4 regions of the Paenibacillus sp. PvR133 genome follow, and region 2 is predicted to be linked to each of the others. Evidence: predicted binding sites of a transcription regulator. Region 2 holds the regulator's gene; each other region holds the start of a gene.
What was found. The regulator Rex, encoded in region 2, represses fermentation and respiration genes when NADH is low (regulators of the CRP and FNR family bind a similar motif). The targets are predictions, from matches to a motif close to TTGTGAAATATTTCACAA.
Positions count from the first base shown of each region.

Region 1 (6,193 bases), 2.7 Mb from region 2:
CATTCCCATCGAGTCCTGTGTGCCAAACCGGCAAAATTGTGATCCAACACAGGTTTTAACTGTACGAAGTGACTTCGCGTAGGCATATCCCGACGGCATATCGAGTTCTTCCCATACTTTAGGCAGATCCTCTTTACGGACACCGATCAAATCCAGCCGCTGTCCTCCTGTTACTTTAACGACCTTAACGTTGTATTTAAGAGAAACATCTGCTATCTTCTTCAAATCTTCTGGGGTCGTTACACCACCGTACATTCTAGGAACAACTGTAAACGTTCCATCCTTTTGAATGTTCGCGTGCAATCGCTCATTTACAAAACGGGAATCTCCCTCATTTTCATAGGTATCCGGGTTAATCATTCCCAGATAGTAATTCAGCGCTGGCCGACATTTGGAGCATCCTTCATCATTATGCCAACCCAGTACATTCATAACTTCACGCGTTGTTGTCAGTCCTTTGGTTTTGATCGCTTCCACAATCTCGTCCCGACTCAAAGTTGTGCAGCCACATATTCCTTGCTTGGCTGACGTCTTGAAGCTGTCTCCAAGAACGTACTGCAGAATTTGCTCTACAACCGGCTTACACCCTCCACAGGAACGCGTTGCTCCGGTACATGCCTTAATTTCATCGACTGTGGTCAGTCCATTATCATTAATCGCATCCACAATCGTCTTTTTGGTTACACCGTTACAGCCACAGACAATTTCGTCATCAGCCATCGTTTCAGCGGATAATGATTTCGCCCCGTCCTTGCTGCATCCAGTACCCATGATCTGTCCATATATCTCATCTGTCATCAATGTTTGCTGACGCACATATTTTTGAAGGCTAGCAGATTCGCTCACATCGCCAAACAGTACAGTTCCAACAATCTTATTTTCACGAAGCAGCACTTTTTTGTATGTGCGCTTCCACTCATCCTTTGCCACAATCACCGTATGTTCAGGCTGGGTTATGAATTCGCCAGCTGAGAAAACATCCACCCCTGAAATTTTGAGCTTGGTGGAAACCACCGATCCCATATAACCTTCAGTATCCGCACCTGCCAAATGTTTGGCAATTACACTCCCCTGTTCAAACAGCGGAGCTACCAAGCCGTAACAGGTTCCGCGGTGTTCAACACATTCCCCTACAGCATATACATCCGGCACGGAGGTTCTCATCAAATCATCGACTACAATACCACGGTTCGTTTCCATACCACTTTGCACAGCCACCTGAATATTAGGTTTGATCCCGACGGCCATAACGACCAAATCCGCTTCCAGCTCGCTTCCGTCTGAAAACCGCAGTCCTTGTACCCGATCTTGACCGTACACCTCCGCAGTTTGCATTTGCATAGCAAACTTGATTCCCTGGCGTTCTAGTTCTGTTTTCAGCATCGCAGAGGCTTCCCGGTCCAGCTGGCGTTCCATCAAATCCTCCATTAAATGAACGACCGTAACATCCATACCCAGGTTGACCAAGCCTTTAGCTGCTTCCAGCCCCAATAGGCCTCCACCAATGACAGCTGCCTTTTTAAAGGTCTTTGCTGCCTCAAGCATTGCCGAGCAATCGGCGATATCTCGGAAACCGATGACACCCGGTAATTCTTTACCCGGAATAGGCAGAATAAATGATTGTGAACCAGTAGCTACCAAAGCTACATCATAATCAATTTCCAGTCCGTCTTCGGTGCGAATCTTCTTGTTCTCACCGTCAATGCTTTTCACCATTTTTCCTGTATATAAAGTAATCCCTTGATCCGCGTACCATTGCAAATCGTTCAGTATGATATCATCAATCGTTTTACTACCTTCCAACACATAAGAGAGCATGATCCTGTTATAGTTCGGATGCGGCTCATTTCCCAGGACCGTAATTTCATACTTATCCGTTAATTTCAAAATTTGTTCGACCGTATTGATACCAGCCATCCCGTTCCCTATAACCACAAGTTTTTGTTTACTGTTTATCATATACCGGTTCCTCCATTCATTCGACGATGCTTCCTATCCGACGACATCTCCTACGTTCCTATGAATATTGCTTATGCTTCTATTTTAATGCAGCAGATAGAGCTATATGTGATTAGAATCACAATGTAGTTCAAATTAAAAATATTTAGGGATTTCCCTATTCTGCTTCAAGGGATAAAGGTAAGCAGCTGAAATTGAGTTAAAAAAAAGGACCAGCTAGCTGGTCCCTTAGTTTAATTTATGAATGATGGACTTTGACTCAAATGGGTGAAATATTCAGCAACTTCCCGTGCAGCCCGGGATGGACGCCAGCCGCGATTTTTTCCATCTGTGTACTATGAACCATAAGAAATTTATTTTTCTTAGTCAGCAGTAGGTTCCCCCGGCTACCTTCTCCCGCTTCAAGTGGCATATTCGTTCCTGCCGGAAGGATCACAATCGTCAAATATCCTTCACTGTCAACTTTACAGGGAGCATAATGAAGTGTCGTTGAATATATCTCGACAACCGTGTTTTTAGGCTGAAAAAACACCTGAACATTTGCACTGTCATAGGAATTGTCCTCAATGTCCTGTACTCTGCCGACAAGATGAATACAGTCTGTAGCGGCAATCACCACCTCGCTGCCCTGATGATATTCCAGCCCGGTCAGACCCGTATTCTGACCTGCGCAAAAACCAGCCTGAATTGGAAGTTGGCCGTACACCTCATCTTGAATCCGGTGAATTACACCGAAGTCTTCGAGTTCTGCGACCGAAGGTACATAATGGTTTCCTTGATCGGGTACGCTGGTCGTTTCTTTTGCATACTTGATAAGCTCTGTGGTATTAAAATGAGGCAGCAGCCTTCCATACGGGCGGAATGCTTCGCTCATTACCTCATAAATGACCAAAGGTGCATTGATTTGATTTAGTCTTTCCGTAGTCTTCATAGCTTGACCTCCAGCAATGAATCTCCTGTGTACACTTGGTTATTTCCCAGCACCTTAACGTCAGAGTATTCGGCTGTATTCGTCACAATAATCGGTGTAGTCATGTCATAGCCCAGAGCTTTAATTGCTCCAATATCAAACTCGACCAGCAGTTGACCTTTGGTAACCCGATCCCCTTCTGAGATATGCGTTTTAAAATGCTGTCCTTTCAACTTGACGGTGTCCATACCGATGTGAACCAAGATCTCCGTTCCTCCATCCGATACAATACCAATCGCATGGCCTGTACGGAAGGCATTAGCTATAGTTCCGTTGAATGGAGAGAGCAGTTTGCCATCCTCAGGCACAATAGCAACGCCTTTACCCATGGCTCCAGTAGAGAACACTTCATCAGATATCTCGGATAACGGTTTGACAGTACCCGTCAGCGGGCTGGAAATATTCTCGTTCGTTAGCGCAGGAGCTGGGGTTGCAGCTTCTTTCTTCTCTTCATGGACTGCAATCATTTCTGTTTCCATGGAATCATTAAATCCAAAGAAATACGTAGTAATGGCTGTGAATATATAAGCTACGATAATGGCAATTACAAATCCGGCAAATCCTGTGCCGAAGAATATCGGCAGGGATGCCAAGCCCGGTATACCTGGAGCAATCGCCACGGAACCCGCCGCACCTGTGATTGCCCCGGCGATAGCGCCCCCGATAATAGCCCATACGAACGGTTTTTTGTAGCGGATACTAATCCCGTAGATGATCGGTTCCGTGATGCCAAACAAACCTGTTATCGCTGCAGGCCCGGCAATCGCTCTCACTTTTGGATTTCTGGTTTTAAGGAATACACCCAGTGCCGCACCTGCTTGTGCAAAGTTAGAAGGCGCAAATAATGGTTTCAAAGTATCATGACCGTATACCGCAATGTTATTGTACATGATAGGAATAAACGCCCAGTGCAGCCCCATAACAACTAACATCTGCCACCCGGCACCTACAATGACTCCCGCTACAATCGGACTCAAATTGTATAAGAAGGTGTAGCCCTTAGCCATTCCCAAGCTCGCATATATTCCAATCGGTCCAACCGCGATCAGAGTCAAGGGAACAATGACCATTAGACAGATAAGTGGCGTTATAAAATTTTTCACGCTATCATGAATTACTCTATTCAGGAATTTCTCCAGAATCGATAGCAACCAAATCGCGATAATCACTGGAATAACCGAAGAAGTATAACTCATAAGAACAACTGGAATATTGAAGAACGTAATATCCACTTTATCGTTATACAAAGTAATAATATTCGGGTATACCAGAGCTCCCGCTACTGCAAGCGCTACAAACGTATTCGCTCCAAACTTTCTCGAAGAAGTGACTGCAATCGCTAGCGGCAGGAAATAAAAGATACTATCTGCGGCAGCGAACCAGATCGAATAGACACCACCTGTTTTGGTGAGCCATCCTAACGAGACAAGCATTAATAAAAGCCCTTTCAAAATACCGGAAGCTGCCAGCGCCCCCAAAAATGGTGTGAAAATACCGGAAATAATATCCACCGTTTTGTTGAACCAGTTGCCATCAGAAGCAGCGGATGCATTCGATTTGTCGTCATCTCCAAGGCTACTGATCTTTAAAATGTCTTTATATACATCCCCTACCGTATTTCCAATGACCACTTGATATTGTCCACCGTTTTCAACAACCGTAATAACCCCGGGAATATTTTGTGTTTGGTTCTTGTCGGCCTGATCCCTGTTTTTTAATTTAAATCTTAACCGAGTGGCACAATGCACCAAGCTAGAGACATTTCCTTCTCCGCCAACGGACGCTAAAATGTCTTTTGCCAGTTTTTCATTGGACATACTGCTCGCTCCTTTAATCCTCATTTGGCATTTTTCTATAAAAGTAAACGTTTACATGGATGGTGGTAATTCAAAGACTCTACGCGCACTCCAAGGAGTACGAAAAGAATATAGAGTCTTTGAATTACACGGGTTCAATCGTTACCGACTTCTTCCTACCATTCTCTTGATTGTATGTCTGCGTCCTTTAATGGACAGCGCAAGCTGGTATACGTTCTCAGGAAGAGGTGTTCCTGCATAACCACCATCTCCAATGGCATGAATATCCGCGCCCGTCTGTTTCATCATGAGTGCGATCCAAGCAATCGTTTGAACATCTGCCCCTTCAACTGAGCTGTTCAGGAAAGAAAGAGCAAGCGTTCCGGGTTTATATGAATGGACAAATTCTACACATTGTCTGACGTGCTCCACTGTAATACCATGTCTGGAGCCAGGTGCAGGCAACGTAATAACGTCAGCACCAGAATCGATCAAGTCCTTAATAATTTCATTGGAAGGTCTCTCGCTCAGTGGATCACCCAATACTTTCTCAATGGTTCCGTCTTCCCATTTTCCGGCGCAGATCAGGATTTTGTCTCCCAGTGTTTCTTTTGCCAGCTTGGTAGCCTCAATGATCCGTTCAAAGGTTGTACCTGCGGAAGGATTTCCTCCCAATACGATAAAGTCAGCTCCAATCTCTAAGGCACGCAGGAAGTTCTCTCTGGAAGCGATTCTTCCTTCTTTGGCCTCCACATATTGTTCTCCCGCAACCTGAGCATCCGGGCTTGGACACTCAAAATAAATACCGAGCGGAACACCTGCCCATTCCTTGATTTGCTTCAGGCTATACGGCTTATCAGCCAGCTTGCCATGCTTCATTTCACGCAATCCGATATTGGATTCTTCCTTGATCATATCAAAGCCATTCAGCATAACCATATCTGCGCCGTAAGCTGCTTGGATCTCCGCATTGGTAACGCCATCGACCAGGCCGGAATTCAGCATCACATGATGCTGTCCCATAATGACGCGCCCTTCAGAAGCCAGAATGGATTCTTTTAGATCTGCTGCGCTAAATTTCAAAATATCCGTTTTCGTGCTTGCGATTAATCTTTTTGCCAATGTAATCTCCTCCAAGTCATTTATGTTTTAAGTGGTCGTTCGTCAGCACAAATGCTGTTCCTCGATGTCGGATATCATCTTGATGCGGTCGCCATGGCGTCCTCCTTCAAACTCAGCCTCCAGCCATGATTTCACTATCATTTTCGCCAATTCGCTTCCGACGACACGTGCACCGAATGCAAGAACATTTGTATTGTTGTGCTGCTTGGACAACTGTGCAGAATAAGGCTCGCTGCATACTACAGCCCGAATTCCCTTGACTTTGTTGGCCGAGATGGATATTCCCACGCCTGTGCCGCAAATCAGAATGCCTGCGTCAGCCTGCTTTCCGACCACAGCCTCTGCA
Region 1 covers NZ_JAFIBS010000001.1:2,011,473-2,017,665, reverse strand. The annotation lists gene nirB (nitrite reductase large subunit NirB) at 1-1,959, opposite strand, end outside; gene JOE49_RS08975 (DUF4867 family protein) at 2,219-2,890, opposite strand; gene JOE49_RS08970 (beta-glucoside-specific PTS transporter subunit IIABC) at 2,887-4,746, opposite strand; gene JOE49_RS08965 (DUF7916 family protein) at 4,888-5,847, opposite strand; gene rpiB (ribose 5-phosphate isomerase B) at 5,890-6,193, opposite strand, start outside.
Region 1: a site for Rex is predicted at 2,066-2,083, ahead of nirB (nitrite reductase large subunit NirB). Genes of this name have one in related genera too.

Region 2 (6,193 bases):
TGTCCATGGTTCCGCAAATGTTATTATCATCGTGCACGCCATGAAGCAGGGATAGCGGATGTCGTTATTACGAATCACTCTAAGTTGTTCACAGACGTCAAAGCCAGTCACCAGTTGTTGCCGAGCTATGAACATCTGGTGATTGATGAAGCCCATCACCTGGAGGAAGTAGCTGGTAAGCACCTAGGTATGCATATGAAATATTTCACACTCGTGCATACACTGACGCGACTGTTCAAAGACAGCAAGAATGGACAACTGCCTTCACTTCGTCAACAGTTGGCAAAATCGGGGCACGAGAAGTCGGCGGATTGGGCTTCAACCATCGATCAGATGTATCCGCTCGTGTTAGAGGTTAAGGAAACTTGGGACCTGCTAAGCGACAAGCTGTTTGGCATGTTGCCAGAGCGAAGCGATGCGACACCGGGTGAAACAGGACAGTTTTCTTCCCGTCTCAAACCTTCGGCCAAGCCTGCAAAGTGGGATCAGGCGGGGGCTTTGGAAAATCAGCTATATGTAACGATGAGCGAAATTTTGCGTAAGGGCGACAAGCTGATGCTGGACGTCAAGGAAGAACATGACGATTATGCGGCAGATAGCCTTATTACAGATATCACGGGTCTGCTCAAGGATTTGGCGGGAATCCGAGAAAATTTGCGCTTTTTTATCCGACTCGATGATGAAACAACCGTATACTGGCTCGAAGCGAGTGGGCAATTCCGTAGTAAATCATTGCAATTTTATGCGGTGCCCGTCGATGTGAGCCGCCAGTTGAAAGAAATGTTTTTTGACAAAAAAAGAAGCATTATTCTGACGTCTGCTACCTTATCGGTAGATAAGTCGTTTCAGTACATGATCGATCAGCTCGGCTTGCAGGAGGCCGCAGATCAAGAGCGGCTGATGACTTCGCAGCTCCCGTCACCCTTTAATTACAGGGATCAGGTGTTGCTGGTCATTCCACGGGATTTCCCAAGCGTGAAGGGCAGTGTAGGAGATGCACACTTTGTAGATATGCTCGTTAGCTCTCTAGGAGCGACTGCTCAGGCGACGCGGGGGAGAATGCTCGTTCTGTTTACTTCCTATCGGATGCTCCGGCAAGTGTATGAGCCGCTCAAAGAGGCCTTAGCATCCAGCGAAATTACTGTGCTGGGACAAGGTGTGGACAGTGGGAGTCGCAGCAAGCTAACCCGCCGTTTTCAGGAAGCCAAAGCTTCTGTATTGCTGGGAACCAGCAGCTTCTGGGAAGGCGTCGATATTCCAGGAAAGGCTCTGACTTGTCTGGCCATTGTTCGCTTGCCGTTTCAACCGCCGAATCACCCGTTGCTGGAGGCAAAAAGCGAGCTGCTTCAGCAGCAGAAGAAGAATCCATTTATGAAGCTGTCTGTACCACAAGCGGTCATTCGCTTCAAACAGGGATTTGGTCGGTTAGTACGTACAGCGAGCGACCACGGGGTCGTTATCGTTTACGATACGCGTGTGATCGAATCCTATTACGGAAAGCACTTTTTGTACTCGTTACCGGGACCAAAAATGGAGCATATGCCATCGGAGCAAATGGTGCCCCGCATCGCCGAATGGCTCCAATCCGCCCCGGAGACAGAGGCATAACGGACGGACACTAAGTATGTTCGTTACAATTAGGGGGAGCAAGTATGAAATCAGATAAAATTTCAGAGGCTGTCGTACGGAGGTTACCCGTATATTTACGTTATCTGAATGCACTTCACAAACGGGAGGTGGCTACGGTCTCTTCTCAAGAGTTGGGACAGAGGCTAGATTTGAACCCGGCCCAAATCCGTAAAGATCTCGCCTATTTTGGAGATTTTGGTCGGAAGGGTATCGGTTATGATGTTTCTTATCTAATTGAGAAAATACGCCATATCCTGAAAATCGACCAGCAAATTAATGTCGTATTGGTCGGTGCGGGTAATCTGGGGCAAGCCCTTTCGAATTATAACGCTTATTTAAAAGACAATATGAAGATTGTCGCAGTATTTGATGCGTTTCCGGATAAGGTAGGGACCAAGATCAATACATTGGTCGTTCAACCGATGGATGAACTGGAAGCGACTGTGAAAGAAAAAAACATTCGAATCGGGATTATTACCGTACCTGATTTTGAAGCACAGCACGTGGCTGACAGGCTTATTGAGAGCGGAATTGGAGCGATCCTGAACTTTGCACCGACTACTCTCAAGGCACCGGCCAACATTCGGATTCATGCCACAGACTTTACAACTGATTTGCTTAGCCTCGCTTATTATTTGGAGGACGGAAAGGAAGAAACACAATATGACAGTGAATAAATGGATGATTAAAAACGGCTCTTTTGCCGTAAATGGATCAGAAGCTGGGGTAGTCCATGGTTTTATGATTGTGGAGGATAGCCGTATTACTTATATTGGCGAAACTTTGCCTGCGGGTGAGGAAGAGACGGAAGCGATCGATGGTAAGGGGCTATTGTTTTTACCTGGTCTGATTAATACTCATGGTCATGCGGCGATGTCTCTGCTGCGTGGGCATGGAGATGACTTGGCACTTCAAGTATGGCTTCAGGAGAAAATGTGGCCTATGGAAGCCAAGTATACATCTACGGACGTGTACTGGGGTACGTCCTTGTCTGTGCTGGAAATGCTGAAAGGTGGAACAACGACCTTCCTGGATATGTACGATCATATGGATGAGGTGGCTCGTGTAGCTGAAGAGTCAGGTATTCGTGCAAGTCTGATGCGTGGAGCAATTGGACTTTGCTCGGAAGAAGAACAGCGAATCAAGCTGGCTGAGGCCGTGACTTTTGCGCGTAACTGGCATGGTAAAGCAGACGGGCGTATTACAACGATGATGTCTCCGCACGCGCCATACACATGTCCACCTGCGTTTATTGAAAAATTCGTACAAGCTGCGCATGATCTGGACTTGCCACTGCATACGCACATGTCTGAGACGATCGCCGAAGTGGAGCAAAACGTACGCGACTACGGTTTGCGTCCAGTTGCACACTTAGATAAGCTTGGCTTTTTCTCCCGTCCTTCGCTTGTTGCCCATGGCGTTCATTTGAACGACGAAGAAATAGCTTTACTGGCTGAACGTGGTGTAGCGGTTTCGCATAATCCTGGTAGCAACTTGAAGCTGGCAAGTGGTGTGGCCAGAGTGCCTGAATTGCTGCGTGCAGGGGTTACTGTTTCTCTCGGAACGGATGGTCCTGCCAGCAATAATAACCTGGATATGTTCGAGGAAATGCGTCTGGCGGCACTTATTCACAAGGGTGTATCCGGTGACCCTACGGCAGTTCCTGCAAGTGAAGCGCTGCGCCTGGCAACAGAATACGGTGCAAAGTCGATTGGTTTAAAAGAAGTAGGAGCGTTGGCAGCAGGCAACAAGGCTGACTTTATCGCGTTGGATCTGAATCAGGCACATTTCTTGCCGCGTACAGATCTTATTTCCCATGCGGTATACTCTGCAAGCGCCAAGGACGTGGCTCATGTGTGGGTAGACGGTCGCCAGGTTGTGAAAAACGGCGAATGCCTGACTATGGACGAGGAACGTATCAAACATGAGGCACAAGCCGCCTTTGAAGGGCTGCTGTCGCGCTAATTTAGGTGTCACATCCCCTTAGAGAGGAAGCACAGGTTTGAAAAATAAGAAAAAGTGGATAGCGGTCGCCATTTTGGCCGTGATACTGATCCTGATCAGCATTTTCTGGTATTATTCCTATGTTACTCAAGACCAGGTGGCTGAGGAAAATGCTGCTATCATTAAGGCCAAGCAATCAGGTGGTCTGGTTAGCACGACTCAAACATGGAAGTCTGTGTGGGATCAGGTATACTGGGTGGTTCAAGGGAAAAATGCACAGAATGAAAATATAATGGTGTGGGTTCCTTTTCAAAAAGTGGAAGGACAACCTAACGTACCTGCCGCAGATAATAGCGGTGTTCACACCGAGTTGCTGAAGAACGGAGTCGATGAGCAAAAAATGACGGCAATAATTCAGCAGCAGCTTCCAGGTGCAAAAATTGTAAGGCTTCAGCCGAGTGTGTTCAATGGCGAATATGTGTGGCAGTTGTTTTACGATGATGGAAGTCATCATTACTACACCTTTTATCGTTTCTCAGATGGGGTAGCGACGGGTGTGAAATATACTTTGCCCAATAACTGAGCTGGTGTGAGGATTGGCAAATGTGGAATGAATGACTAGTAAATGATTAAAAGCTCAAGAAAAAGACGTAAATACGACAAAATTCGTATTTACGTCTTTTAGTTTTGCTATGCCGTAAAGCTGGCTGAAAGCCAGTGAAGCATCTTTACCTATCCATCTTCTCTCCTAGGTCAAATTCATCTTTGTGGCGGGCAACAGCGATCGTAAGATCAAATCCTACACGCAGCGTCTCGCCTCCACCATAACCAAAGATTTTGCCTCATCACAACTCCTCCACACATTGCCTTCGATATTAGATATACGTTATGATATACTATATTTTATAAGTGATAGACAAAAATGATAGAAAAAAGAATTGCTGATCACTATAAGATCATGCAATTTGGTTGTTTGTTGACATTCGTCCCGTTTCTTCTGGGTTTTACATTTTGAGAGGAGGATGTTGTTTGAAATTGCGTGCAGTTCCTATCGTTGTGGCGGCAGTTTTGGCAGCTTTGCTGCTATTTGGGGGATGGTTCATTTACCGTCAGGTTACAATGCAAAGTCCTCTGGAAAAACTGGTATCTCAATATCCAGGCGTGACAAGCGCTCAAATAGATATTAAACAGGATCAGGTTGTATTGAAACTAGATCTCAAACCGCAGGCGGATGTGGCCAGATTGGTCGATGTGGTTAAGCAAAAAGGACAATCCATCATCGGCAGCCGCACCATTAAGTTGGATATCGCAGATCGTTCCAATTCAGCACTGAATCAATGGTGGTCTGAGGCTATGTTTCCTGTGGCCGAAGCGATGGAAAATAAAAAGTATACTCAAATTTCATCTACAGTTGAGCAGATGAAAAAGAAAAAGACGGGTATCAAAGCTGATACCGATATGGATTCGAACAATGTCTATATCCGACTCAGCGAAGGTAAAGCGACCAAGTTTATCGTTTTGCCACGTCAATCTCAGCAAATGGGGGTATGGCCTAATGCCTAGATGGATTAAGGAAATATTAATCGGCATTGTGCCGGTAACCATTATATTTCTCGTTTTTATTGGGGTAAATATTATCCCTCTTCTGGTTGCTGGCGTGATGTTCAGCGGCTTGTTAATGCTTATGCATGCGCGTGGCGGTTTGGCCGTGGGTGCTGGGCAAGAGCGTAAACGTAAAAAAAATGGTCCGGACAAGCTGACTTTTGAGGAAATCGGTGGGCAAGAAAGCGCTAAGCAGGAACTGCGCGAGGCCCTGGATTTTTTGAATCGACATGATGAAATTTCCAAGTTTGGTATCCGTCCATTAAAAGGCGTTTTGCTCACTGGTCCTCCGGGAACAGGAAAAACGCTGATGGCGAAGGCAGCGGCACACTACACTAATTCTGTATTTGTTGCAGCCTCAGGTAGTGAATTTGTTGAAATGTACGTTGGTGTTGGAGCGGGTCGTGTCCGTGAGTTGTTTCGGGAGGCGCGTACTCGTGCAGCCAAGGAAAAGAAGGAAAATGCAATTATTTTTATTGACGAAATCGATGTAATTGGTGGTAAACGTGAGGGTGGACAGCAACGAGAATATGATCAGACTTTGAATCAGTTACTGACAGAAATGGATGGTATTTATTCCGCAGATACACCGCGGATTTTGATCATTGCGGCAACAAACCGTAAAGAAATGCTGGACAGCGCCTTAACGCGTCCAGGGCGTTTTGATCGTCATATTCAAGTGGATCTGCCTGACAAGAAGGGCCGTCTTCATATTCTAAAAATTCATGCCAAAAACAAACCGATTCAGGAAGATGCAAATCTGGACAAAATTGCTGAAGAATCTTACGGGTTTTCCGGCGCACAGCTGGAGAGCGTGATGAATGAAGCGGCAATCTATGCGATGAGACAGGATCAGAAAATGATTGCGCAGAAGCATCTGTCGATGGCAATTGACAAAGTGATGATGGGTGAAAAGACAGACCGAGAATCGACCTTGGAAGAGAAAAAACGTGTAGCGATTCATGAACTAGGACATGCTATTATGGCCGAAATTGTTCGTCCCGGTAGCGTAAGCCAG
Region 2 covers NZ_JAFIBS010000001.1:4,677,623-4,683,815, reverse strand. The annotation lists gene dinG (ATP-dependent DNA helicase DinG) at 1-1,608, shown strand, start outside; gene JOE49_RS20450 (redox-sensing transcriptional repressor Rex) at 1,653-2,306, shown strand; gene JOE49_RS20445 (amidohydrolase) at 2,293-3,594, shown strand; gene JOE49_RS20440 (cell wall elongation regulator TseB-like domain-containing protein) at 3,632-4,156, shown strand; gene JOE49_RS20435 (hypothetical protein) at 4,603-5,136, shown strand; gene JOE49_RS20430 (AAA family ATPase) at 5,129-6,193, shown strand, end outside.

Region 3 (6,193 bases), 160 kb from region 2:
CGACAATTTGCTCTTTATCCCGGTCTAGATAACCCGGTTTATGTGAAATAATAGTGGATGGCGTATTCACGTCTACATCAAGCACGCCGCCGTTTGCCAACTCTTTTTTGGTAAGATCGGATACAATATCCCACAATGCAGTTGTGTTGGCGGTAGGACCAACCAAAAATTCTTCATTGCCAACATAAGGTAAGATATTAGTTTCAATAAAATCGTTGACGTTGACTTCTTTAGTCCATTTGCCTTTTTTAAAACCTCTCCAGCCAGATTGTTGCTCTTGTAATTCTCTCTCAATCACCGACATGTAAATCCCTCCAAATTGTTTGGTCTTCCGGACTTGTGATTTTTTTCACGATAAAGCTATTTCTTGAGCCCGGCCTGTTCACCGATGCCTTACGCTCAGTGTCGGGACCTTTCTTACACCCTTATTGTAGAATAATGATAGAGTGTAGTATGTGATAAAAATCACAATATGAGTGATTTTTATCACTTTATTTTCCCTGGCTTCACGCCTATATCCTTAGCCTTGCCGTTCACCTCCCTTCCCAAACCAACAGGCCCTCTATATAGAGAGCCTGCATCGGTATTGAACGAGAAAATGCTTTTTCACAAGCCTCTTCGTACCTATTATATTATTGGTCAAAACGTCCGTAGAAGGCATTGCGATAGACATCAGCCAACTCAGTAACCAGCGGCAACTTCGGATTCGCAGTTGTACATTGATCTTCAAATGCGCGGTCAGCCAGATAGTCTACACGTGATTCGAAATCCTTCGCATCGAAACCGATTTGTTGGAACGATTCCTCGATACCGAGTGTTTTGTTCATCTTACGGATTGCTTCGATCAAGCTGTTAACCCCTTCTTCGGTGGTGCGTGCAGGCAGTCCCAGTATGCGCGCGATTTCTGCATAACGCTCATCCGCAACAAAGTGCGAATATTTAGGGAACGAAGCAAATTTTGTCGGTTTTTTCGCATTATAGCGAATAACGTGCGGCAGCAAAATGGCATTCGTGCGGCCATGCGCTGTATGGTATTGTCCACCCCATTTATGTGCAAGACTGTGGTTAATACCCAAGAATGCATTAGCAAACGCCATACCAGCAAGTGTGGAAGCATTATGCATTTTTTCACGAGCCAGCTTATCACCGATCAGAGCCGATTGTTCTAGGTATTGGAATACCAATTGAATGGCTTTAATTGCCAGACCATCTGTGTAATCATTAGCCATTACGGACACGTAAGCCTCGATAGCATGTGTCAGAACGTCCATACCTGTGTCCGCTACAGCTGTTTTAGGCAGCGAATATACAAACACTGGGTCAATAATTGCCACATCAGGAGTCAACTCATAGTCAGCCAGCGGGTACTTCGTGTTACCCAGGTTTTTGTCCGTAATTACTGCAAACGATGTAACTTCGGAACCTGTACCCGAGGTTGTAGGGATAGCTACAAATTGTGCTTTTTGGCCCAGACGTGGGTACTTGTAAATCCGTTTACGGATATCCATGAATTTTTGTTTTAAGTTATTGAAATCAGTATCTGGATATTCATAGAACATCCACATGCCTTTAGCCGCATCCATTGGCGAACCGCCGCCCAGTGCGATGATGCAATCCGGTTGGAAACGTCTCATCATTTCTGTACCACGTTCTACCGTAACTGTCGATGGATCTGGCTCTACTTCAGAGAACACTTCGATAGCTACCGGTGTTTGGCGTTGATGCAGATAATGAATAACACGATCCACATATCCCAGTTTTACCATCATAGGGTCCGTGATAATGGCTACACGTGTGATATCAGGCATTTTAGCAAGATACTGTGTCGAATTTTTTTCAAAATAGATTTTGGAAGGTACTTTGAACCATTGCATATTCACCGTCCGTTTCGCCACCCTTTTCACATTAATCAAATTGACTGCCGATACGTTCGACGAAGTCGAGTTACGACCGTACGAACCGCAACCGAGTGTCAACGAAGGAAGATTGGTGTTGTAAATGTCGCCAATCGCACCATGTGTGGAAGGTGCATTTACAATGATACGTCCTGTTTGCAGACGGTTTGCGAAGCGAGCGATAACGTCCTCATCGTTCGAATGAATAGCGGACGAGTGGCCCATGCCCCCGAATTCCACGACTTCAGCAGCGCGTTGAATACCTTGTTCCGCATTTTTCACTTTATAGCAAGCCAATACAGGACTCAATTTTTCCGCAGACAATGGGAATTTTGTTCCTACCCCTTCAATCTCAGCGACCAAAATTTTAGTTCCTGCTGGTACTGTGATACCACTCATTTCAGCAATTTTCACAGCAGACTGCCCGACGATTGCTGGGTTCACTGCACATTTCTCGACATTCATAGCTCCTTGAGTGAGCTTAGCTGCTTCTTCTTTATTTACAAAATAGCAGCCGTTAGCGATCATCAATTTTTTCACTTGTTCGAAGATTGGCTCTTCGATAATAACCGCTTGCTCGGAAGCACAAATCATACCGTTGTCAAAAGATTTAGAGAGGATAAGATCGTTCACGGCCTGCTTGATGTCTGCTGTTTTTTCAATAAAGCAAGGCACGTTACCTGGGCCTACACCCAGAGCAGGTTTACCGCAGCTATATGCCGCCTTAACCATGCCTGATCCACCAGTTGCCAGAATCAGAGCCACATCCGGGTGATTCATGAGTGAATTTGTCTTATCCATCGATGGAGCTTCAATCCATTGAATACAATCAGCTGGAGCACCATGTTTGACGGCTGCTTCGAGCAAGACGCGGGCTGCTTCCGCACTACACGATTGAGCAGATGGATGGAAACCGAAAATGATTGGGTTACGTGTTTTAATGGCAATCAACGCTTTGAACATCGTAGTCGAAGTCGGGTTTGTCACTGGAGTGATCCCCATGATAATGCCGACTGGCTCTGCTATCTTTTGAAAACTGTCAAAATCATTGTCTTCAATGACACCGACGGTTTTTTCATTTTTGATACTATGATAGACATATTCTGTTGCAAACATGTTTTTGGTGATTTTGTCCTCGTACACACCGCGTCCTGTTTCTTCAACAGCCAACTTCGCCAGGTACATGTGTTTATCCATCCCTGCGAGTGCCATAGCTTGTACGATTTCGTCAATCTGTTCCTGATTCATACTCATGAAAGCTTGCTGTGCCCGGTTCCCCCGGTCAATCAGCGTTTGAATATACTGCTCTGCGCTTTGCTCTTTTTGGATAACCTCGTTTTTAACAGCCATTTCCCTCATCCTCCTGTTATCTCGTGTACTATCTCTTGTTCACGCACTGATCGTAACACAGCTTTTCAAGATATATTGTGATTTTTTTCACAATCTATTTAAAATTTTATTTTATGAAGTGAATTAAATCACAAAGTTTGGAATTCTGCCACTTTTACCCCCTCTTCTTGCCCCAAAAACGCATTGCGCAGGTATATAATGAATTTGAATTGATCAAGTTGCAGATAAAAAACATAGGATACAAAGGGGAAATGGACGATGAGAAACCCTACAAATGTAATGGAAGCCCGCGGCAACACCTGTTGCTTCTCGGAGGCCAGCTTCAACCGGTTGCAAGTGATGATGAAAGATCGAGTTATGCCAGAAAGCTCGCATCTGTTCTGGGAAGGAGATACAGCGGATAAGCTGTTTTATATTAAGCGCGGACGCGTGAAAGTAACCAAAACAACGGATGAGGGTAAGGAACTTATTCTATATATGTATCAAAGCGGCGATCTTGTTGGTCAAGCCGATCCATTTTTCGGTACTAAGCATTCCTTTTCTGCTGAGGTTCTGGAAGACAGTGATATTGGCGTAATCGATCATACAGATCTGGAGCTACTTATTTGCCAGCATTGTGATTTTGCGATTGACTTTATGAAATGGATGGGTTCGCATCATCGCATTACTCAGACTAAGTTCCGCGATTTGATGATGTACGGCAAGCCTGGCGCTTTATGTTCAACACTCATCCGTCTATGCAATACCTATGGTGAGCCTCACGGCGAACATATCCTGATTCATAAAAAAATTACTCATACTGACTTATCAAATATGATCGGTGCGACTCGGGAAAGCGTAAACCGGATGCTTAGTGATCTACGTAAGAAAAATGCAGTTGAATATGATAATGGCATGATTGTTGTCAAGGATTTGGAAATGCTGCAAGGCGTATGTCATTGTGAATTGTGCCCTCGTGAGATTTGCCGCATATAATAAATCGTTTTTTATGTAAAAGGGAGTGTTATAAGCCATTATAGCTTATAACACTCCCTAATTTATTTCCACTCCTCTACTTATACAGAAGCAGTTGCGAAGCATTTTAACACTAGTCCTTCTTCTGGCAACACACTTTTTAAAACTGTAAGCATAGATAACTTAAATTCCCCATCTCATAGCTTCTATGGATGACCTTGGCTTTGTTTGCAGGATTGCCACTCCCCATTGCAATAAACAACGGTACAAAGTGCTCTGCTCTTGGTACGGCCTGGCGAGCATACGGTGCTTCGCTTTCATAGTGATCCAAAGCCTCTATATCTCTACTTTGAACTTTTTCAATAATCCAATCATCAAAATCTATAGCCCAAGGTTCTGTTTTCGTTTCCCCCCATTTGACGATACGCAGATTATGAACAGTCACTCCACTGGCAATGACCAGAATATCTTGTTCTCCCAGTCCACGCAGCACTTCACCAATGGCATATTGTGCTTTGGGCGAAAGATATGGATTTACTGAGATCTGAACTACCGGAATGTCTGCCTCAGGATACATACGATGCAACAATGTCCAGGATCCATGATCCAGTCCCCTCACCCGGTCAGTTTGTACGTCAATGCCCTTTTCTTCATATAATTTTTCCAGCTTATTGGCCAGTTCCACAGAACCATGTGCTGGATATTTCACCGTGTACAGTTCCGGTGGGAAACCGCCAAAATCATAAATGGTATCGTACACGTCATCCATCGAACTGATCGTCAACGTTTGCGCTTCCCAATGAGCAGTAAAGATAACAACCGCTTTAGGGCGAATGCTTTTCCCCAGTTGCTCTAAAAATGAAGTATAGTCCGTCTGTTCAATAGCAAGCATCGGTGAGCCGTGGGCCAAAAATAAAGATGGCATCATATAAAGATCCCCTTATCAGTAATAGTTTATTTTATTCATTAAGTAACTTTATGTAAGTAATAATACATAAGTAACAAAGTAATGTCAACACAGATTTCAACATACACTTAAAGATCAGAGATTCCATAAATAAAGATTGATATAGGTATAAGGTCATAGTAATATGTAACTAATAAATTTAAAATTTCACTATGTTTCGATACAAAGGACTGGTTTCTATGGAGATACATACTTCTAATTGCCCAAAATGCGGTTCCGTTTTTCGTCAAAACCTTAGAAACCTGTGTAGTTCTTGTATTCAGGAAGAAAATATATTCTTGGACCGCTGTTCTAACTATCTATGGAAGCATCCTTCTACTCATACTCGTCAGCTCAGTGACGTAACCGGCACACCTATAGAATTGCTCACAGATTGGGTAAGAGCAGGCAAGTTTCCCTCCACATACAGTCAGCTTGATTATCCTTGTGAATCCTGCCGTTCCCCCATTTATGCAGGAAGACTTTGCCATTCCTGCTTGGGTACATTCCGTTCGGCCGCGCTGGATATTCAAACCCGTGTGCCCCGCCGTGCAACAGCAGGATTATTCTCAGTTGCAGGGCGCGTCAAAGGCTATTAAGCCGTCCTGCCTATGCAGATCATTTCTGTAAAATGGATAAGTAGTCCTATACACAAAATAAAAAAACAGCCTTTTTCCTAGGAAAAGGCTGTTTTGCTATGAGAAACGCTTATTTAGTTTGGTGCTCATCTAATCCATTCCTCAGCCCAAAATTGAATCTGTTCCATAACCGGCTGAAGCGCACGGCCTTTGGTTGTTAGCTCGTATTCAATGCGGACAGGAGTTTCCGGATATACATGACGTGTAAGTATTCCTTCATTTTCCAAATCTTTCATCCGCTCTGATAACATTTTGTCACTCATTGTGGGAATCAGATTGGAAATATCCTTAAACCGCTTAGGACCGCTCATCATGGATTGAATAATTAATCCATTCCAACGCTTACCCAAACATGAAAAGGCGGTTTCAAAACGCGGACACATTTTTGTAAATTGCGGTTGACTCTCCAA
Region 3 covers NZ_JAFIBS010000001.1:4,840,395-4,846,587, forward strand. The annotation lists gene pflB (formate C-acetyltransferase) at 1-304, opposite strand, end outside; gene adhE (bifunctional acetaldehyde-CoA/alcohol dehydrogenase) at 633-3,245, opposite strand; gene JOE49_RS21280 (Crp/Fnr family transcriptional regulator) at 3,504-4,220, shown strand; gene JOE49_RS21285 (DODA-type extradiol aromatic ring-opening family dioxygenase) at 4,360-5,127, opposite strand; gene JOE49_RS21290 (hypothetical protein) at 5,445-5,744, shown strand; gene JOE49_RS21295 (winged helix-turn-helix transcriptional regulator) at 5,870-6,193, opposite strand, start outside.
Region 3: a site for Rex is predicted at 3,321-3,338, ahead of adhE (bifunctional acetaldehyde-CoA/alcohol dehydrogenase). Genes of this name have one in related genera too.

Region 4 (6,193 bases), 3.1 Mb from region 2:
ATGGTACAAATTACGTGGAGAAGTTACTTGTTCCTGTAATGGTGCTATTTTATAAGGCTTAAATGGCTTCATTTCGTTTCGTAATGACCTGTAATATGGTATACTAACGAAGTAGTCAGTTTTAAAGCTTTTAACTTTGTTCGAGTGTTGAATCTCAGGATTCAGCTTTTGATATTATGCATGCTTATGCTCCGGTATTTCCGGTTTTATCCGTGGAGCCCTTTTATAATAAGGGGGCGTTTATGGATTCGACGGGGATAGTTCGAGCATGGGTAGCGGGTAGTGGGGACGCGTCCGCTTCATCAACGCTAAAGCCTATTAAACGGCAAACAACAAAACAACTACGCTTTCGCAGCCTAAGAAACTGTGTGCGTGCTTCTACCCAGCATCGTCCATGTGACTGGGATAGGGGCTAACAAATAGTGGAATACGCTGTCTCATCTCCGCCTGCGGTGAGCTGAAGAAGATAATCAGGCTGACCCGAAGGGAATCCGGTGACAGGGAGTTTCTAGGGTGACATCAAAACTGTCACTACACCCGTAGAAGCTTATGTGTCGTTATCTTCGGACAGGGGTTCGACTCCCCTCGCCTCCATTTAAGTAAGACAAGAAAGCCATCAGCCAGTGATTCTGGTTGGTGGCTTTTTATTATGGCTCTAGTAATTGAGTTGAAGAGGTTTTACACAACTTGTAGCTTAAAGGTATCTCTAAGTGTTCCTGCTGCTTTTTCTCCGTAAGCAACCCAAGCATTGATTTTCTTTTCGAAAAAGTATTGACACGGATAAAAAAATATTATATCTTTATATCAAGATAAATAAATTAAAGATAAACAACCAGAAAATTTTGAATAGGGAGGTATACACATGATCACCATTTTAGAAAGAATTAATCAGCTCGCAAAAAAAGCAAAAGAAGTTGGGTTGACTGAAATTGAAAAAACGGAACAAACGGATCTTCGCAAAGAATACCTTCAAATCTTTCGGGGCTCTGTACAAAGCATTCTCTTGAATGCTACGATCTATGATCCGCATGGAGATGATGTTACACCTGAAAAACTAAAAAAAGAACAGGCTCAAATCGCTAAACAATGAATTTAATTTTATCTAATATCTCTAATTTAATAATCTTTAAATAAGTATAATATGGAGGATGATTTTTATGTTGGCAAGTGGATTATTATTGATACGTTTGGTGGTTGGATTGTTATTGGTGGGGCACGGAGCTCAGAAACTTTTTGGTTGGTTTGGCGGCTATGGTCCAAAGGGTACGGGCGGTTGGATGGAATCGATTGGCATTAAGCCCGGAGTATTCATGGCAGTGTCTGCTGGGTTAATGGAATTGTTGGGAGGAGCTCTATTTGCTTTAGGACTATTCACTCCACTGGCTGCATTGTTGATTACGGTGACTATGCTCGGAGCAATTTTCAAAGTACATGGCCCAAACGGGATCTGGGCAACAGCTAATGGCTATGAATATCCGCTAGTTCTTATTGCAGTCGTAATTGGTATTGCGTTGACAGGAGCAGGTTCATATTCTATCGATGCATTACTTAGATAAAACATGATGTTTAGGTCATTAAAAGCCATTAACAACAAAAAATAAAGGTTCCTACGATTAAAGGAGGGTTTCATATGTCACTGCAAACTACAGGTATCCATCATATTACAGCTTTTGCCGGTAATCCGCAGGAAAATGTCGACTTCTATGCCGGCGTCCTGGGGCTTCGGTTAGTGAAGAAAACAATCAACTTCGATGCTCCTGAGGTTTACCACTTGTACTTTGGTAACGAGGCAGGAAGTCCTGGAACGATCATTACATTTTTCCCTGCACCAGGAACTCCCAAAGGACGAATCGGAGGAGGCCAGGTGGGCATAACCTCGTATGTGGTACCCCCAGGTTCACTTGATTTTTGGCAACATCGTTTGGAAAGCTTTGATATTCAAGTTACGAAAACGAGCCGTTTTTCTGAACAATATCTTCAATTCGAGGATAATGAGGGCTTACGACTTGAGCTTGTTGAACGTGAAGCGGGAGCGAATAGTACTTGGTCTTACGGTGGCATTTCGGCTGATAAAGCAATTAAGGGGTTTGGAGGTGCTGTGCTATTTAGCGTCAATCCACAGAGAACGATGGATGCATTGGAGAGCATACTCGGATTTACGAAAATCGCTGAAGACGCCGAATATGCCCGTTATCAGTCCGTAGGAGAAATCGGCAACATCGTAGATGTTCCGCTCGCCAAAATGGGTCTAGGCTTTGGTGGAGCAGGCACGGTACATCACATTGCATGGCGTGCAAAAGATTTCGAACAACATGAAGAATGGAGAAGCACAGTCCAGCATTATGGCTATCAGCCGACTCCAATCATAGACCGCCAATATTTTAATGCGATATATTTCAGAGAAGCGGGCGGCATACTATTTGAAATTGCTACAGATCCACCGGGATTTGCTAATAATGAACCTGCTGAATCTTTGGGGCAGAAATTAATGCTGCCAGAGTGGTATGAACCGCAGCGGGCTCAAATTGAGGCGAATCTGCATCCTATTGAAGTGAGAACATTAACGGAAAAACAAAAGTAAGAAAAAGTTGCATACGACTCTTCCATAAGACAGCTTGCCGAGTTTGGCCTGCTCTCATATGGAAGAGTCTTTTTATCTTGGGCAGAATCTCGCTTCAACCTATCTGTCTCGTGCCCTTCCGGCCTCTTGCTACTCCACCAGCTTTTCAGACTTCACCAGCATTTCTCGTAACACGTGAGCGACTCGACTTTTCCGGTTCTCTGCTTTCTTTTTTATCAAGTGTAATGATTTTTTGTATGCATGAGTATGGCTTTGATCGTAGAACTGTTTGGCTGCAATGCGTAATGTTCTTCTTAATAACAGTGCTGATGAGCGTGTTAACCTAGAGCGGAATCCCCTGCGCAATACCCGCAACGTATTTTTGTAGGTCTCAAAATCCTCGGATGGAGGGATAAGGGCAAATAAATTTAACGAGGAGTCATTGAATCCGTAAGTTTCATACATGATTCTCAGATTTTCTGTATTTAAAACGTTACCTCTGAGATAGGTTGGATGTTCCTGATGATATCCGACGACCCCTTTGATGCAATAAAAAGGGATCTTCAAGCGATGCAATCTATAGCCAAGGTCCCAGTCTTCGAGTCCATACAGCACAAACCGTTCATTGAAACCTCCAATACGAATCAAGTGGCTGCGTCTGATGGCTACACAACGAGTAACCAGCAGCATCCAGGGAGCGACATCCGTTGTGGCAAATTGTTTCTGCGTATTGGGGGGGACTCTTGTGGGACTAACTACTTTAGACAGTGCACCCGTTTGATGAAGGATATCTTCAGGCGTTATGATCGGAGTAATTTCGTTCGCTGCTTCATAGTCAGCATTCCATAAGTTGGACTGCGTAAGTATGTTGCGACATTGTTCTTTTTCTTCAGGAGAAAAGTCAGGGTAATAATGGGTAAAAGCATCGTCCCATGAGTGAGGAATGCCTGAGAGCACGGACTTGGGATATTTACGGTGATAACGGCTCACGATCCTAATGAATTCCGGTAATACTACAAAGTCAGCGTCGCAGAAGATGATGTATAGCCCTTTTGCACGGCGCAGTCCCAAATTTCGAACGGCAGATCGACCGCGTTGTTCCTGATGTGACACATAGATAAGAGGATAGGATGCTTTGAAGCCTTCAACCATTTCTTTCGTTCCGTCTGTAGAACCGTCATCAGCTACAATGACTTCGAATAGTTGCTTTGGATAGGTTTGTGTCTCAAATGAAGCGAGTGTGAGCAACAATTGCTGGGCTCGATTATAGGTTGGAATGATGACGCTGTAGCGGATAGCCAATATGATCTCCCCCCCACCATTCTTATTAGAAAACGTTTGAACAAGATGAATAATAACAATGTATTCAAGGATTGTAGCCTGGTCTAGTCAAACATCCCTCAAGGTTCGAAACAGGCTTGGTCTTATTACTGATGCTAAGGTGGGGGTTCTGTATTTTCTGCTGTTTTGCAGGTACGTTCAGTGGTGTTATATATGTGTAATCATGGTATTATGCATAGAGATGTAAAGTAAAAGCGACGGCGCTTCCTATCCGCTGAAAGCCCGCTCAGCAAACAGAAACAAACATGAGATGAAATGGGCAAGTTATGGTAAACTATATAGAGTTATAGAAGACCTGAAAGAGGAGTACTATATGACACAATTTGTCTATAAGCAAATTATTGACGATCTCAAGATGAAAATCTTTGCGGGAAAGTTTGCGGATATGAGATTGCCAGATGAACGTAGTCTTAGTGAGACTTACCAGGTTAGTCGTAGTTCAATTAAACGTGCTCTGACTAAAATGGAGAATGTCGGAATTATTTTCAAAAAACAAGGTTCCGGGACATTTATTAATCCATTATACATAAGAAATGAATCTATCTTTAACTACGAAGGCTCTAATCTAGGGGTCACTGATAATTTTCAAATGCATGGTAAAAAGCCTAAGATCAAAGTATTGAGTTTTGAGGTCATTCCGCCAACAGAAGAGTTACAGCGCGATTTGTTCTTGGAGACTCATGATTTTGTTTACAAAATTGTTCGCTTACGTCTGTTTGATGATGATCCTTTTATGATTGAAACGGGCTATATCCCCATTAAAATTGTCCAGAATTTAAATCAGACAATTATCGAGGGGTCCATTTTTAATTATTTGGAAGACTCGCGGAACTTGGCCGTCACCAAATCTTTTTTATCCATTTTTGCAGAACCGTCTCAAGAGAATGATCAAAAGCTGCTACATTTAAATGAAAATGAGCCTGTAGGTATTATGGAAGGTGTGTTCTTTTTAGATAACGGTACGCCATTTGAGTTTTCTCATATGCGATTTCATTACAAATATTTGAAATTTAATACCTTTGTATCGGTTCACTAATGATAAGACTGGAGAATTCTCCGGTCTTTTTTTTATGGTTTTGAAAAAAGGATTGAAGCCTGCAATTACCTCGTTTATTACAAATTTTATTGGTTTATACTTCTATATATTTTAATGTAAGAGCTTTTTTACTGTCTTTTTAATTTATATTTCATAGTATGTTCAAAATTTCACAAAATTGGACCGTATCACTTGTGAAAAAGGTTGAATTAAATTGGCGTAGCGTTATGATGGACATGTAGATGAAATTTCCGGAAATAAATTACAAACAAAACTACTTAGGGAGTGGACACCATGTCGTTATCACCCGTGTTAGCAGATTATTCATCTAAAACATATTTGGAAAAACTTGATGCATATTGGCGTGCAACGAACTACATTTCGGTAGGTCAGCTTTATTTAAAAGATAATCCTTTGTTAAGAGAGCCTTTAAAAGATTCAGATGTGAAGGTTAAGCCTATTGGACACTGGGGCACAATTCCAGGTCAAAACTTTATTTATGCACATCTAAATCGTGTTATTAATAAATATGATTTGAGCATGCTTTACATTGAAGGTCCTGGTCACGGCGGCCAGGTTATGGTTTCAAATTCTTATCTGGATGGAAGCTACACTGAAATCTATCCGCAAATTACGCAAGATATCCCAGGTATGAAGAAATTGTTCAAACAATTCTCTTTCCCTGGCGGTATTGCTTCACATGCTGCTCCTGAAACACCTGGATCTATCCATGAAGGTGGAGAATTAGGCTACTCCCTTTCTCATGGTGTAGGTGCCATTCTGGATAATCCTGATCTGATTTCGGCTGTTGTTATTGGTGATGGCGAAGCTGAAACGGGCCCATTAGCCGCTTCGTGGTTTTCTAACAGATTTATCAATCCCATCACAGATGGCGCAGTGCTACCAATCTTGCACTTGAATGGCTTTAAGATTAGTAACCCAACGATTATGTCTCGTCAATCGAAAGAAGAATTGACCTCCTACTTTAAAGGTTTGGGTTGGGAGCCGTTCTTTGTTGAAGGTGAAAATCCGGATCACATGCATCCAGAAATGGCGAAAGTATTGGATACGGCCATCGAGAAGATTGAAGCTATTCAAAAGAATGCACGTGAAAATAATGACCTTACTCGTCCGGCGTGGCCGATGATTGTATTTCGTTCACCTAAAGGCTGGACAGGTCCGAAGGAATGGGACAACGTGCCGAATGAAAATTCATTCCGTGCCCATCAGGTTCCAATTCCGGTTGATCAAAAGAA
Region 4 covers NZ_JAFIBS010000001.1:1,527,868-1,534,060, forward strand. The annotation lists RNA gene ssrA (transfer-messenger RNA) at 233-597, shown strand; gene JOE49_RS06830 (DUF896 domain-containing protein) at 863-1,090, shown strand; gene JOE49_RS06835 (DoxX family protein) at 1,158-1,556, shown strand; gene JOE49_RS06840 (ring-cleaving dioxygenase) at 1,631-2,581, shown strand; gene JOE49_RS06845 (glycosyltransferase) at 2,711-3,862, opposite strand; gene JOE49_RS06850 (GntR family transcriptional regulator) at 4,215-4,937, shown strand; gene JOE49_RS06855 (phosphoketolase family protein) at 5,232-6,193, shown strand, end outside.
Region 4: a site for Rex is predicted at 5,096-5,113, ahead of JOE49_RS06855 (phosphoketolase family protein). Genes of this name have one in related genera too.